DNA from 3 places in the Alcanivorax sp. HI0007 genome. Region 1 is predicted to be linked to each of the others. Evidence: predicted binding sites of a transcription regulator. Region 1 holds the regulator's gene; each other region holds the start of a gene.
What was found. Region 1 encodes PhoB, which activates phosphate uptake and scavenging genes when phosphate is short. Its sites were predicted from a motif close to TGTCATANNNNTGTCANA; they were not measured.
Positions count from the first base shown of each region.

Region 2: a site for PhoB is predicted at 1,475-1,492, ahead of A3714_RS16685 (alkaline phosphatase). Genes of this name have one in related genera too.
Region 3: a site for PhoB is predicted at 2,603-2,620, ahead of A3714_RS00745 (glycerophosphodiester phosphodiesterase). Genes of this name have one in related genera too.

Region 1 is NZ_LWEJ01000239.1:10,751-14,973, forward strand. Features, by position in the region: gene A3714_RS11860 (chorismate lyase) at 40-582, shown strand; gene ubiA (4-hydroxybenzoate octaprenyltransferase) at 787-1,659, shown strand; gene phoB (phosphate regulon transcriptional regulator PhoB) at 1,962-2,666, shown strand; gene phoR (phosphate regulon sensor histidine kinase PhoR) at 2,778-4,088, shown strand.
Region 2 is NZ_LWEJ01000274.1:23,799-28,021, reverse strand. Features, by position in the region: gene bioC (malonyl-ACP O-methyltransferase BioC) at 1-642, shown strand, start outside; gene bioD (dethiobiotin synthase) at 799-1,443, shown strand; gene A3714_RS16685 (alkaline phosphatase) at 1,628-3,352, shown strand; gene A3714_RS16680 (metallophosphoesterase) at 3,349-4,223, shown strand, end outside.
Region 3 is NZ_LWEJ01000006.1:3,818-8,040, forward strand. Features, by position in the region: gene A3714_RS00730 (polysaccharide deacetylase family protein) at 1-106, opposite strand, end outside; gene A3714_RS00735 (glycosyltransferase) at 87-1,265, opposite strand; gene A3714_RS00740 (sulfotransferase) at 1,401-2,555, opposite strand; gene A3714_RS00745 (glycerophosphodiester phosphodiesterase) at 2,691-3,482, shown strand; gene A3714_RS00750 (patatin-like phospholipase family protein) at 3,446-4,223, opposite strand, start outside.

The DNA of each region.
Region 1 (4,223 bases):
TTGCGCCATAGTCCTGCGGCCTGCGACGTTGAGAGACCCATGCTGCCTGCCGCCCTGCATCCTGACAGCCTTTGGCGCCCGCTGGAACAGCTGGTGCTGCCGCCGCGTATCCGTGACTGGATGGCGGATCCCGCCTCCCTGACCCTGCGCCTGAAGCGTCACGGCCAGTTCCGGGTAGCGCCGGGCTACCACGCCATCAGCTTTCCCCGCGCCGACGAACGGCACCTGCTGAACCTGGCCCCCCGGCGGGCGGCGCTGATCCGCGAAGTGACCCTGCTGCTGGACGACACCCCGGTGGTGGCCGCCCGCAGCGTACTCCCCCTGACCAGTCTGACCGGTGCCAATCGCTCCCTGGGCCATATGGGCAGCCGCTCCCTGGGCCTGGAACTGTACAAACGCCCCACCTGCCAGCGCGACCAGGTCTGGGCCCGCATTGGGAGCCCTGCAGAAGCCATGCCAGTGTGCTGGGGGCGCCAGTCCCGTTTTATCAAACGCGGTGAACCGTTGCTGGTGGCAGAATACTTCCTGCCGGCGCTGTGGGAGAAGGTAGGCGCTACTAGCGTTTCTTCAGGGCTGCTGTAGGAGCACCTCTTGAGGTGCGAACCGAGCGTAGCGAGGAAATGGTTTTCACCGCGGTCACCCTGCCTGGAGGGAGAGTCGGTTCAACTCTAAGAGTTATCGCGACCATTCGAGGCTTCGCACCTCAAGAGGTGCTCCTACAAGGAGCCTTGAAACTTTCAACTTTCAACTTGAAACTTACCCCCGCCCCTGACAACCGGATGTCCCATGTTTGCCTTCGTTGAACAACGCTACCCCTCGCTCTGGCCCTACATCCAGTTGATGCGGCTGGACCGCCCCATCGGCACCCTGTTGCTGTTGTGGCCGACCCTGTGGGCGGTGTGGATTGCCGGGAACGGTACGCCCAGCCTGAAGACCGTGGTGATCTTCATTCTCGGGGTGATCATCATGCGTGCCGCTGGCTGCGTGATTAACGATTTTGCCGACCGGGATTTCGACGGCGATGTGGAACGCACCAAAGGCCGCCCGCTGGCCACCGGTGCTATCAGCGCCAAGAAAGCCCTGGCGTTGTTTTGCGGGCTGGGGCTGCTGGCCTTTGTGCTGGTGCTGTTTCTCAATGAACTGACGTTCTGGCTGTCCTTCGGCGGGCTGGGGCTGGCGGTGCTGTACCCCTTTACCAAGCGCTTCACCTTTATGCCGCAACTGTTTCTCGGCGCTGCCTTCAGCTGGGCCATTCCCATGGCCTTTGCCGCCGAAACCGGGGCCGTGCCGGAAATCGCCTGGCTGCTGTACGTGGCCAACCTGGTGTGGACCGTGGCCTACGACACCGAATACGCCATGTGCGACCGGGAAGACGACCTGAAACTGGGCATCAAGAGCACCGCCATCCTGTTCGGCGATGCGGACCGCTTGATGATCGCCATCCTCCAGGGGCTGACTCTGCTGGCCCTGATCATGGTGGGGCAACGGCTGGACTTTTCCTGGCCCTGGTACCTGGGTCTGGCCGGCATGTCCCTGAGTTTCCTGTTCCAGCACAGCCTGATCCGTTACCGGGAACGCTGGCCCAGCTTCCACGCTTTTCTCAATAACCACTGGGCCGGGGCGTGTGTGTTTGTCGGGTTGTATTTCCAGTACTTCTGAGTGACAAGCTTCAAGCTGCAAGCTACAACGCGGGCTGGCTCCCATGTTCTGAAACGCCATGCCCGCGATTCATTGCTAAACAAATCTGACGGTTTCAAGCCATGCTTTATCCTTGCGCTCTTTCACCTCGACGCGCGGCTTCCAACGTCATCGGATAGCTCCCCCATCAATCCGCGTTGTAGCTTGAAGCTTGTAGCTCCCCCCCTTGCTTTTTCGCCCGTTTCCGCCCAATTTGTCATACAGATGTCACAAAAAAGCAATCTAATAGGGCAACACAGACAGACAGGCAAGGAAGGAAAGCCATGTCCCGTAACCGTATTCTGATTGTTGACGACGAGCCCGCCATTCGGGAAATGGTGGCCGTTGCGCTGGAGCTGGCCGATTTTGATGTGCTGGAGGCGGAAAACGCCCAGCGAGGCCACGAAATTATTGTCGATGAACGCCCGGATCTGGTGTTGCTGGACTGGATGCTGCCGTCGGTTACCGGTATCGAGCTGGCCCGCCGCCTCAAGCGTGATGAGACCACCAACGAAATCCCCATCATCATGCTTACCGCCAAGAGCGAAGAGGACAACAAGATCCAGGGGCTGGATGTGGGCGCCGACGACTACATCACCAAGCCGTTTTCCACCCGCGAACTGATCTCCCGCATCAAGGCCGTACTGCGGCGTGCTTCCAGCACCGCGGCAGACAAGGCCATCGAAGTGGAAGGCCTGTGCCTGGATCCGGTGAGCCATCGCATCAGCGCCGACGATGAGCCGGTGGACATGGGGCCCACGGAGTACCGTCTGCTGGAATTCTTCATGAGCCACCAGGAGCGGGCCTATTCGCGGACCCAGCTGCTGGATCAGGTGTGGGGCGCCAATGTCTATGTGGAAGACCGCACCATCGATGTGCATATCCGCCGGCTGCGCAAGGCCCTGTCCCCCTTCGGCTACGACCGCTTTATCCAGACAGTCCGCGGCACTGGCTACCGTTTTTCGGTAAAATCCGCCAAGGCAAGCTGAAGCGATCCGGTCCGCATGGCGCGTTGCGCGCAATCCACAGAGGTGATGCAATGCGGATCGGTGACGGTGAATGCACCCACGTAGCCGCAACGGGGCGGTGGAAGCGAGATCATGAAAGCCAGTCTGGCCAAGGAAGTAAATCGCATAGTCGGCTTGATCCTGCTGTCCGTTGCGGCAGCGCTGGCAGTGGGCCACATCTGGCCACTGGTGGTCGGTCTGCTGGGCTACATCATCTGGAGCACCCGGCAGCTGTTTGGTCTGTACAGCTGGCTGGTGCGCGATGACCACACCGAACCCCCGGACAGCATCGGGCTGTGGGGCGAGTTCTACACCCGACTTGAGCACCTTTTCCAGAAAGAACGCCGCGCCCAGGAAAATCTGCAGGGCATCATTCACCGTGCCCAGCAATCGGTGAATGCCTTGGAAGATGTGGTCATTCTGATTGACCAGCACGGCTACCTGGAATACTGGAACCAGGCTGCGGAACGCTACATGGGGTTCAACGCCCGCCAGGATCTGGGCCAGCCGCTGACCAACCTGGTGCGCCATCCGAAATTCACCGAATACCTGAGCAAGGGGGATTTCCGCGAGGCGCTGGAGATTCCCTCGCCGGTGGACGACAACCGCATCCTGCAATTTCGCATTACCGAATTTGGGGTGGGCGAGCAGTTGATGATGGCCAGGGATGTCACCCGGATCCATCATCTGGAACAGATGCGCAAGGATTTCGTGGCCAACGTGAGCCACGAACTGAAAACCCCACTGACCGTGCTCAAGGGCTACCTGGAAACCCTGCTGGACACGGTGCCGGAGGAACAGTCCCGGTTACGACGGGCCCTCACCCAGATGGACAACCAGTCCAACCGTATGGAAGCCCTGGTCTCGGACCTGCTGTTGCTGGCACGGCTGGAGGGCACCAATGCGGACAATCTCAGCCAGGCGGTCCCTGTCCACGGCATGCTCAAACGCATGCGCGAAAATGCCCTGGCGATCAGCGCCGACAAGGGCCACAGCATTGAGCTGGACGTGCCCGAAGAAGCCCGCCTGATTGCCAACCCGGCGGAGCTGGAGAGCGCCTTCGGCAATCTGATCACCAATGCGGTCAAGTACACCCCCGCCGGTGGCCAGATCCGTATTCACTGGTGGCAGGATGAGCGTGGCGCACACCTGGCGGTGAGTGATAACGGTGTCGGCATCGACCCGGCGCATATCCCGCGTCTCACCGAACGCTTCTACCGCCCGGACAACAGCCGCGTCACCGAGACCGGCGGTACCGGCCTGGGCCTGGCCATCGTCAAACATGTGATGATCCGTCATAACGGCAAACTGGAAATCAAGAGTCAGCTGGGCAAGGGGAGCGTCTTCACCTGTCATTTCCCGGCGGAGCGGTTGGTGAGCAAACCCACGGCGGTGGCGGGATGAGTGATACTTTTAAATACCCCGCCGTAGGAGCGTCGCTGGCGGCGCGATGGCAAACCTAGATCAAAAGCATTTTCACCACAGAGGGCACAGAGAAGAAACCCATCTTTTCCTCGGTGAACTCTGTGCCCTCTGTGG
Region 2 (4,223 bases), on a different contig from region 1:
GCACTGGATCTGGGCTGCGCCACCGCACCGTTTGCCCGCGCCCAGCAACAGGCCCTGCCAGGCGTATTGTGGCAGGCGGTGGATCTGTCTTCCGATATGCTGAATGAGGCCGCTGAACGGGGCCGACTCAACGACCAATACCGGCCACTGTGCGCCGATGCAGAATCGCTGCCCGTGGAGAGTGGATCCCAGGGGCTGGTCTTTTCCTGTTTTGCCTTGCAATGGTGTGACCCGACCCGGGTGATGGCGGAAGTGCACCGGGTGCTGGCACCGGGCGGGCGGTTGTTGCTGGCGGTGCCGTTGGCGGGCTCCCTGCGGGAATTGAGCCAGAGCTGGCAAGCGGTGAATCATCGCCCCCATGTGAATGCCTTGCCAACGTTGGGCGACTGGCAAGAAGCCTCACTGCGGGTCGGGTTTGCTGACGTGCAAATTCAGCAACAGGTGATGGTGGAATATTACGAATCGGTCAAACAGATTGCCCGCCGCCTCAAGGCCACCGGCGCCGACCATGTAAGTGGCGCCAGCGGCCTGACCGGCAAGCATGCCTGGCAAGCCATGGTGGCCGAGTATGAAACCAAAAGGACCGGTCAGGGCTTGCCGTTGACGTGGAATGTGCTGTTTCTGGAAGCGGAAAAGCTTTGAGCTGCGCTGATTGGATTAAGAAAGGCCCGGACGTTCGCGGGGGGGCAGAAGTGTCTACGAGGCCGCTTGCAGGAGTTCCTCTTGAGGGACGAACCGTGCGAAGCACGGAATCGACCGCAGGGTGATCAAAGCGATAAGTTCAATCCAAGGATAGCTATGGAAAATCAGAAGCCACCCCTTCCTGCCCTCAAGGGCATCTTCTTCGTCACCGGTACCGACACCGAAGTCGGCAAGACCTGGGTAAGTTGTCGTCTCCTGGAGCGGGCCCGTGAGGCCGGGTTGAGCTGCTATGGGCTCAAGCCGGTGGCGGCGGGTTGTGAGGAAACGGCGGAGGGCTGGCGCAATGATGACGCCCTGCAGCTGATGGCGGCCAGCTCGGTGACATTGCCCTATGAGCTGGTTAACCCGGTGGCATTGAAGGCGCCGGTGGCGCCGCACATTGCCGCCCGGCAGGAAGGTAAAACGATTTCCCTGGCGCGCCTGGCCGGCTATGTACGTGGTGCCCTGAGTGCCCACAAGGCGGACCTGATCCTGATCGAAGGTGCGGGAGGTTGGCGGGTGCCGCTCAATGATCGGGAAATGCTGTCCGGCCTTGCTGCCGAACTGGAGCTGCCGGTGATCCAGGTGGTGGGCATGAAGCTGGGCTGCATCAATCATGCCCTGCTTACCGCTGAAGCGATCCAGAAAGACGGATTGCGCTATGCCGGCACCATGGCCAATTGTTTTGGTCCCATGGCGGTGCAGGAAGAGAACCTGCTTACGCTGCGTCAGCACTTACCCGGCGCCTTTGCGGTCCTCTGAAGCCGCAAAAATCATCAGCGCTTCAATGCCCGGTCATGCCCCTGTCACCTTTAACTGGGCAGTTACAGGGGGCTACATAGCACTACAGTGCAACTACCCAAGGCCCACTGTTGCGATGCAATTTCCTGCCTAATCTTGAGTCGTTATCGCGTGAAGCGCTGACGTTTCAATCAGGGGGAATTCCATGGATCGCAAACGACGTCGTCTGGTGCAGGCGCTGGGGGCAGGCAGCACCCTGGCACTGGCGGGCTGTGGCGGGGGCAGCAGCTCATCACCGGCACCGGTCAATACGCCCACACCCAATCAGCCGGACGTACCGGATCAGCCTGATGCCTTGCCCGGCGTCTCCTTTTTGCATGGTGTGGCCTCCGGAGACCCGCTTGCTGACCGGGTGATTCTGTGGACCCGGGTCACCCCGGACCTGGGCAACGGTGAGGATGTGGCTGTGACCGTCACTGTTGCCAGTGACCCGGCCATGCAGCAGACCGTTGCCTCCTATGGGGTCACCGCTTCAGCGGCAGCGGATTATTGTGTGAAGGTGGATGCGACCGGCCTGCAGGCGGACCGCTGGTACTACTATCAATTCTCGGTGGGCGAGCAGGTCTCCCCGGTGGGGCGTACCCGGACTTTCCCGGCCGCCGATCGCTTTGCGGACCGTGCCCGTTTCGCGGTGGTGTCCTGTTCCAATTACCCCAATGGTTTCTTCTCCGTCTACCGGGCGGTGGCCAATCAGGCGGATCTGGATTTTGTTCTGCACCTGGGGGATTACATTTACGAGTACGGTGCCGGTGAATACGGCAACTTCCCGGAGCGGGATCCCCAGCCGCCCCATGAAATGGTGTCCCTGAGCGATTACCGCCAGCGCCATGCCCAATACAAGACCGACCAGGATCTGCAAGCGGTGCATCAGCAATTCCCCATGATTGCTGTCTGGGACGATCACGAATCTACCAACGACAGTTACCGCGACGGCGCCGAGAATCACCAGCCGCTCACCGAAGGCGACTGGGAGAGCCGCAAGCAGATCGCCCAGCAGGCCTATTTTGAATGGCTGCCCATTCGCCCCCGCGAGCCGGGGAATAACAGTGTGATCTATCGCCGCTTCCAGTTCGGTGATCTGCTGGATCTGACCATGCTCGATACGCGGTTGGAAGGCCGTGACGAGCAGCTGACGATCCCCGCTGACCCGGCCCGCAACAGTGAAGATCGCCATCTGATCAGTACCGAGCAGATGGACTTTCTGCTCGACAGCCTGAGTGCCTCCACCAGCCAGTGGCGCTTCATCGGTCAGCAGGTCATGTTTGCCCAGCTCAATATTGCCGAGCTGCCGACCCTGGATGAGCGTAGTGCCCAACTGCGCGGCAATCTGTCTGCCATCAATATGGATCAATGGGATGGTTATGCGGCAGACCGGCTGAAAATTCTCAACCACATCGACGACAACAACATCGACAATGTGGTGATTCTCACCGGGGATATTCATACCTCCTGGGCCAGTGAAATCTACCGCAATCCGGGCTCGCTGCTCGGGGATCTCTTCGACAAGCCGTTGGCGGCAGAACTGGTCACCCCGGCGGTGACCAGCCCGGGCTTCCCGGATGGTGCCGCGGAAGTGGCCGGCGCACTGATTCCGGTGGTCAACCCGCATATCCGTTATGTGGAAGCCAAGTCCCGCGGTTTCATTCTGGTGGATGTGGATCGCCAGCGAACCCAGGGCGAGTTCTATTACGCGCAGAGCATCGAATCCTTCGACCTGCGCGGCCAGATTGATACCGGCAAAACCAAGGTGGTAGCGGTGAAAAGCGGCGATAGTCGCATTGTCGAAGACCTGCCGCCCTCGCGTCCCCGTGCGCTGCGCACCGCGTTTTTCCACCCCCCTGTACCGAGTTCCAATGAGGTGATGTCATGACTTTTCCCTGGAAATTGCTGCCCCTGGTGGCGGCACTGACGCTGACCGCCTGCGGCGGCGGGGGATCTTCCGGTTCCAACCCCGCCAATAACGATGGCTCGGGGGGGAATACGGAAACCCCAAACAATCCGTCCCAGCCCGGTGACGGAGGCAGCGATGATGACGGGGGCGACAATCCGGTGGCCAGCAACCCGCCGGCAGCCGTGCGGTTTATCGTGATCGGCGATTCCGGCAGTGGCTCCGCCGGTCAGTATGCGGTGGGTAAAGCCATCGCCAGCGTCTGCGAGGAAAAAGACGAGTTCGTGGGTGATATGGCGTTCCCGGGTTGTGATCTTGTCGTCGGTCTGGGTGACAATATCTATGAATCCGGTGTCACCAGCGTGGATGATCCCCAGTTCGCGGAAAAATTCGAAAAGCCTTTCGAGCCGGTGCAACTGCCTTTCTACATGGTGCTTGGCAACCACGACAACACGGCCTATGTGGGCGGTGATGGCGCCGGTAATGCCCGTGGCGAATTCCAGGTGGATTACACCTACTTCGACGGAAAACTGTCCAACCGCTGGAACATGCCGGATCGTTACTTCCTGCACAGTGCCGGCACCACCCACACCAACCCGCGCCCGCTGGTGGATTTTGTCGCACTGGATTCCAATCCGATTGCCGGCGGCTTTGGCGATCCGGATATCGCCTATGCCTACCACACCTACGGCGTTGATCAGCGTAACTGGGTGGTCAATACGCTGGCCGGCTCCAATGCGGTCTTCAAGATCGCCATGGCCCACCACCCCTACCTGTCCAACGGCACTCACGGTAATGCCGGTAACTACGATGGTGTGCCCAGTGAGATCCTGCCAGTGCTGGCCGGCGAGCG
Region 3 (4,223 bases), on a different contig from region 1:
GCAGCGCCAGAATCCGACTGACCTGCTCGCGGGTTTCCGGCATCACATCGTGGATGGAAACCAGTGCCCGAGGTGCGACTAACGACTCAGAGGGCGCTGCGGGCATAGTTACTGCTCAGGCGGCGCAACAGCGCCAGGGTCGGGGAAGGCAGTGAGCGGTTGGCTGCCGGCACCATCTGGGCACACTGCCCCAGCACAGCGGCCCAATGCTCAATGGCATCCCGATTCATGGTCAGCGCCGCCTGCCTGGCCTGCTTCGCCTTCAGGTCGCGGACCACCGGGCTCAATGACTGCAAGCGATCCAGGGTCTGCTTCAGGCTTTCCCGCGGTTCCATGATCCACAGTCCTGACGCCAGGGCCGGCCATTCATTGATGCCGCAGGCCGGTGTGGTGATTACCAGCCGCTCACGAGCCATGGCTTCCAGAGCCACGGTGCCGAAGGCCTCCACCGAAGAAGGCAGCACCAGCACCTGGCAGCGATCGAGAATTTCCACCACCTGCTGTCGGCGACACCAGCCATGGAAGGTCAGGTTGGCGGATGCCTTGCAGGCCTGCTCCACCTTGTTGCGCAGCGGCCCGTCGCCGGCTATCTCGAACTGCAGATCCGGTCGCGAAGCCGCCAGGGCCAGGAAAGATTCGATATTCTTTTCCGCCGCCAGCCGCCCCACATAACAAACCCGTCTGACGCTGTCATGCAGCCGGGTGACCGGCGTGTTAACAAACTCCCGGGCCAGCGGCGTACCCACCAACTGCGGGTTACGGGCGCCGGCGGCACGGGCCTGGGCGATCATGGATTCACAGATAGTGGCAGCGGTATCACTGCCCCGGAACAGGGTGCGGTTGACCCAGTTAAGCAGTCCACCGGCCAGCCTTGCCAGGCGGCGCCCCCAGTACAGCTCCACCAGGCGGTTGTAGTCCGTCTGGAATGTCACGCAGACCGGGATACCCCACTTGCGGGCGATCCAGTACCCGATCATGGAAAAAATACCGGGGCCGGGAATGACGATAACGTGGGGTTTCATTTCCCAGACCAGGGCGCTGAGTTCACGGACCTTGGGGAAGAAAAGCCGCTGGGTGGGGTCGCCGGGGATCGGCATGGACGCACCCTGACAGGGATGCGGTTCCTCCATGCAGGGCTGCACCAGTTCCACCTGGGCCACATGGTCCTTGAGATGCGAGACCAGATCCTGGAAGTAGGCGCCGACGCCATTCCGACCCTTGATCGCATCCACCACAAACAGTATGCGTAGCTCTTTGGTATCCATGGGCGCCAGTATCAGCGCCCCTCATGTCGATAATGTGACAGCATTGCCGCACCATGACGGTGAAATTGCGACAAGATGTAACGAACCCCGAACGCGCCGTATGAGCGTCGCTGGCGGCGCGAACCCAAACAGTTTTTAATCGATGTTGGGAAGTGGGTATCCGAAACGGTCATAGACCCAGCCGAAGACATCAGCGAGTTCATCGGGGCTAACACCCAGTTCGTCCGGGTTGTAGTGATGGCCGCTGCGGTACTGTTTTGCCTGGCGGTCTTGTGCTTCCAACCGCTGCAGGAAAACCGCTCCAGGCTGCCAACCAAACCGCCGGTAGAACGCCCGCACCGTCGCCGCCGGGGCCGATGCCAATTGCTCCATCACCGAAAGCGCCTGACGTTCCGGCGGCAGGCTTTCCAGCACCTCAAGCACATGGCGGTAGTAATAATCGAGCATGGCCATAAAGCCCTGCCGCCAGTAACCGGTTGTGTCACGGCCATCAAACAGGCGGGCGCCGATCAAAATGGAATTGATCTGGGATGGCACCGCCGCGCTGGGATTACGAATACAGCCGATAAAGCGGGCATCCGGGAAGGCCTCTGCCAGAGTCGCCATCCAGGGCGTAAAGGACGGATTCTTGGAGAGCAGTTGCTTGTGGCTGCCGTGGAAATAGAGATGCCGCTGCACAAAGCGCCGGTAGGCCGCGATCAGCCTCTGCTTTTCCTTGTCGGTGCCATCCCGGTCCAGATAGGTGAGACGCCACAGGGCGGGTACCGGTACAGCCAATACCAGCAGGAAGCAGCCCCACACGGGAATCAATGCCAGGTAATCTTCCTCCGGGTCCAGCAGCCCGGTCTTGTGGACCCCGTCCAGACCCCCGAGCAGGCGCCGCTCTATCCATAGCAACACCCGCCCCGCGGGTCGGCCGATCATGTCATCAAGGCGCGCAACAGCGGTCCAGAAATACCGCTGGCTAATCGACGGGGCGAACAGCAGTTCCCACAGGGCCGTGGTAGTAAACCGCTCATCCCTGGCCAGCAGACGGTGCAGAAAGGTGGTACCACTGCGCGGCACCCCGACCACAAAGAGAGGCTCACGAACCTGAACCCGCTGAAAATCAGGGAACAACAGATAATCCAGCAGCAGCCCCAAACCATTGATGGCCTGCACCAGCAGAAACACAGGCCAGAACAACGCCATCACCAGCCATCGTTGCAGCGAAAACCGCCCTGCCCGGCCATCGTAGACCGGCAACCAGCTCATCAGAAAAAACTGCAGATAGCGTTTCAGTACTGCCAAACCGTTCTCCCGGGTATTCCCATGCAGCGTGCACGCTACGCCCCGCCCATGTCATAAAAATGACAATTTTGCCTCTTGTGTCCAGGTCACAGCACTGTCATCTTTCTCGAAAACAATGGCGGCATGACTATCGCAATGACAGCACCCAGCACAGCGCCTCGTCACCCGACACTGGTCGGCCACCGGGGCGCCCGAGGCGAAGCCCCGGAAAATACCCTGGCCAGTTTTCAGGTGGCACTGGAGGCCGGTGTCTCGGAAATGGAACTGGATGTCAGGCTATCCGCCGACGGCCATCTGATCGTGTTGCACGATAGCGACGTCACACGCACCACCGGCATGCGCGGCAATGTGCGCCAATATACCCGCTCCCAATTGGGCACCATGGATGCTCGCCGCAATACCCCCGGCTGGCATAGCCCCACGGGCATCCCGTCCCTGCAGGAAGTGGTGGAGCTGTGCGGCCCGGCCATGCGCTTCCAGTTCGAAGTGAAGGGAGCGGATCGGGTGGTGCTGCATCAGCTGGCGCATCACCTCACGCATATGATCCATGAACAGCACCTGCAATCCCGGGTGGTGGTGACCTCCAGTCATACCGGTTTCCTGCGCATGATCGGTACCATGGCGCCGGATGTGGAACGGGGTTATGTGTGCCAGTACCGCTACCTGCAACCCACCCGCCGGGCCCATGGCCTGGGCTGCAGCTGGCTGATGCCTCATTACTCGCTGGTGACCCCGGCGTTAATGCGCCGGGCCCGCAAACGTGGCCTGAAAGTGTCGGTGTGGACGGTGAATGACCTCACCGAAGCAGATCGGCTGGCCCAACTGCAGGTGGATGGCATTATCACGGACTACCCCACCAGTTTTGTCAGCCACTTCCGACGCAGCCCCCGTTACTCGTCCTCGGAAGCAGCGGCAGTGAGCGGCTGATCGGCGAAGAACGCCAGGATTTCTTCCTTACGGGCCATGGCATCCTTGCGACCCATCTCAATCAGCGTGCGGGTGAAACCCGGCTCGAACAACAGGTAGCTCATGGCACTGGCCCCCGGCGACCGCGTGGCACCCGACCCCCGCAGGAAAAAACGCAGGGCCCGCGGCAATTCGCGGATATGCTCGGCGGCAATTTCATCAATGGGGCGGGACGGGTAGATCTTCAGCACATCCACCTGCCGCAACTGGATACCATGCTTGCGCCGGGCGCGCTCACTCATGGCAGAAAGGGTCCGGTTGATCCGCTCCAGCCGCTCCACATCCCCCTCCAGGGTGTCCACAAACACACTGTTGAGCACATGGCCCAGCACCTGGGCCATGGACGGGTAGCCGCTTAACTGGCGCTGATGGCCGGCACTCATGTTGCCGGACACACCAATGACCAGTAACCGGGAAGCGCCAAGATGCAACGCCGGACTCAAAGGCGCCAGTTGCCGCAGCGCGCCGTCGCCATAATAGGCGCCATCCACCTTGCTGGCAGGAAACAGGATGGGAATGGCCGCCGACCCCAGCAAATGTTGCACCCCGATTTCCGAGCGCTTGCCCTTGCGGCGTGCCCGCACCCACTCCGGCAGCGCGCTGTCGCCCTGGAAAAAACTCACCGACTCACCACTTGCATAGCCGGAAGCGGTGATTGCCAAGGCGCGCAAATGACCCTGATCCAGGTTGTCGCGGATACGA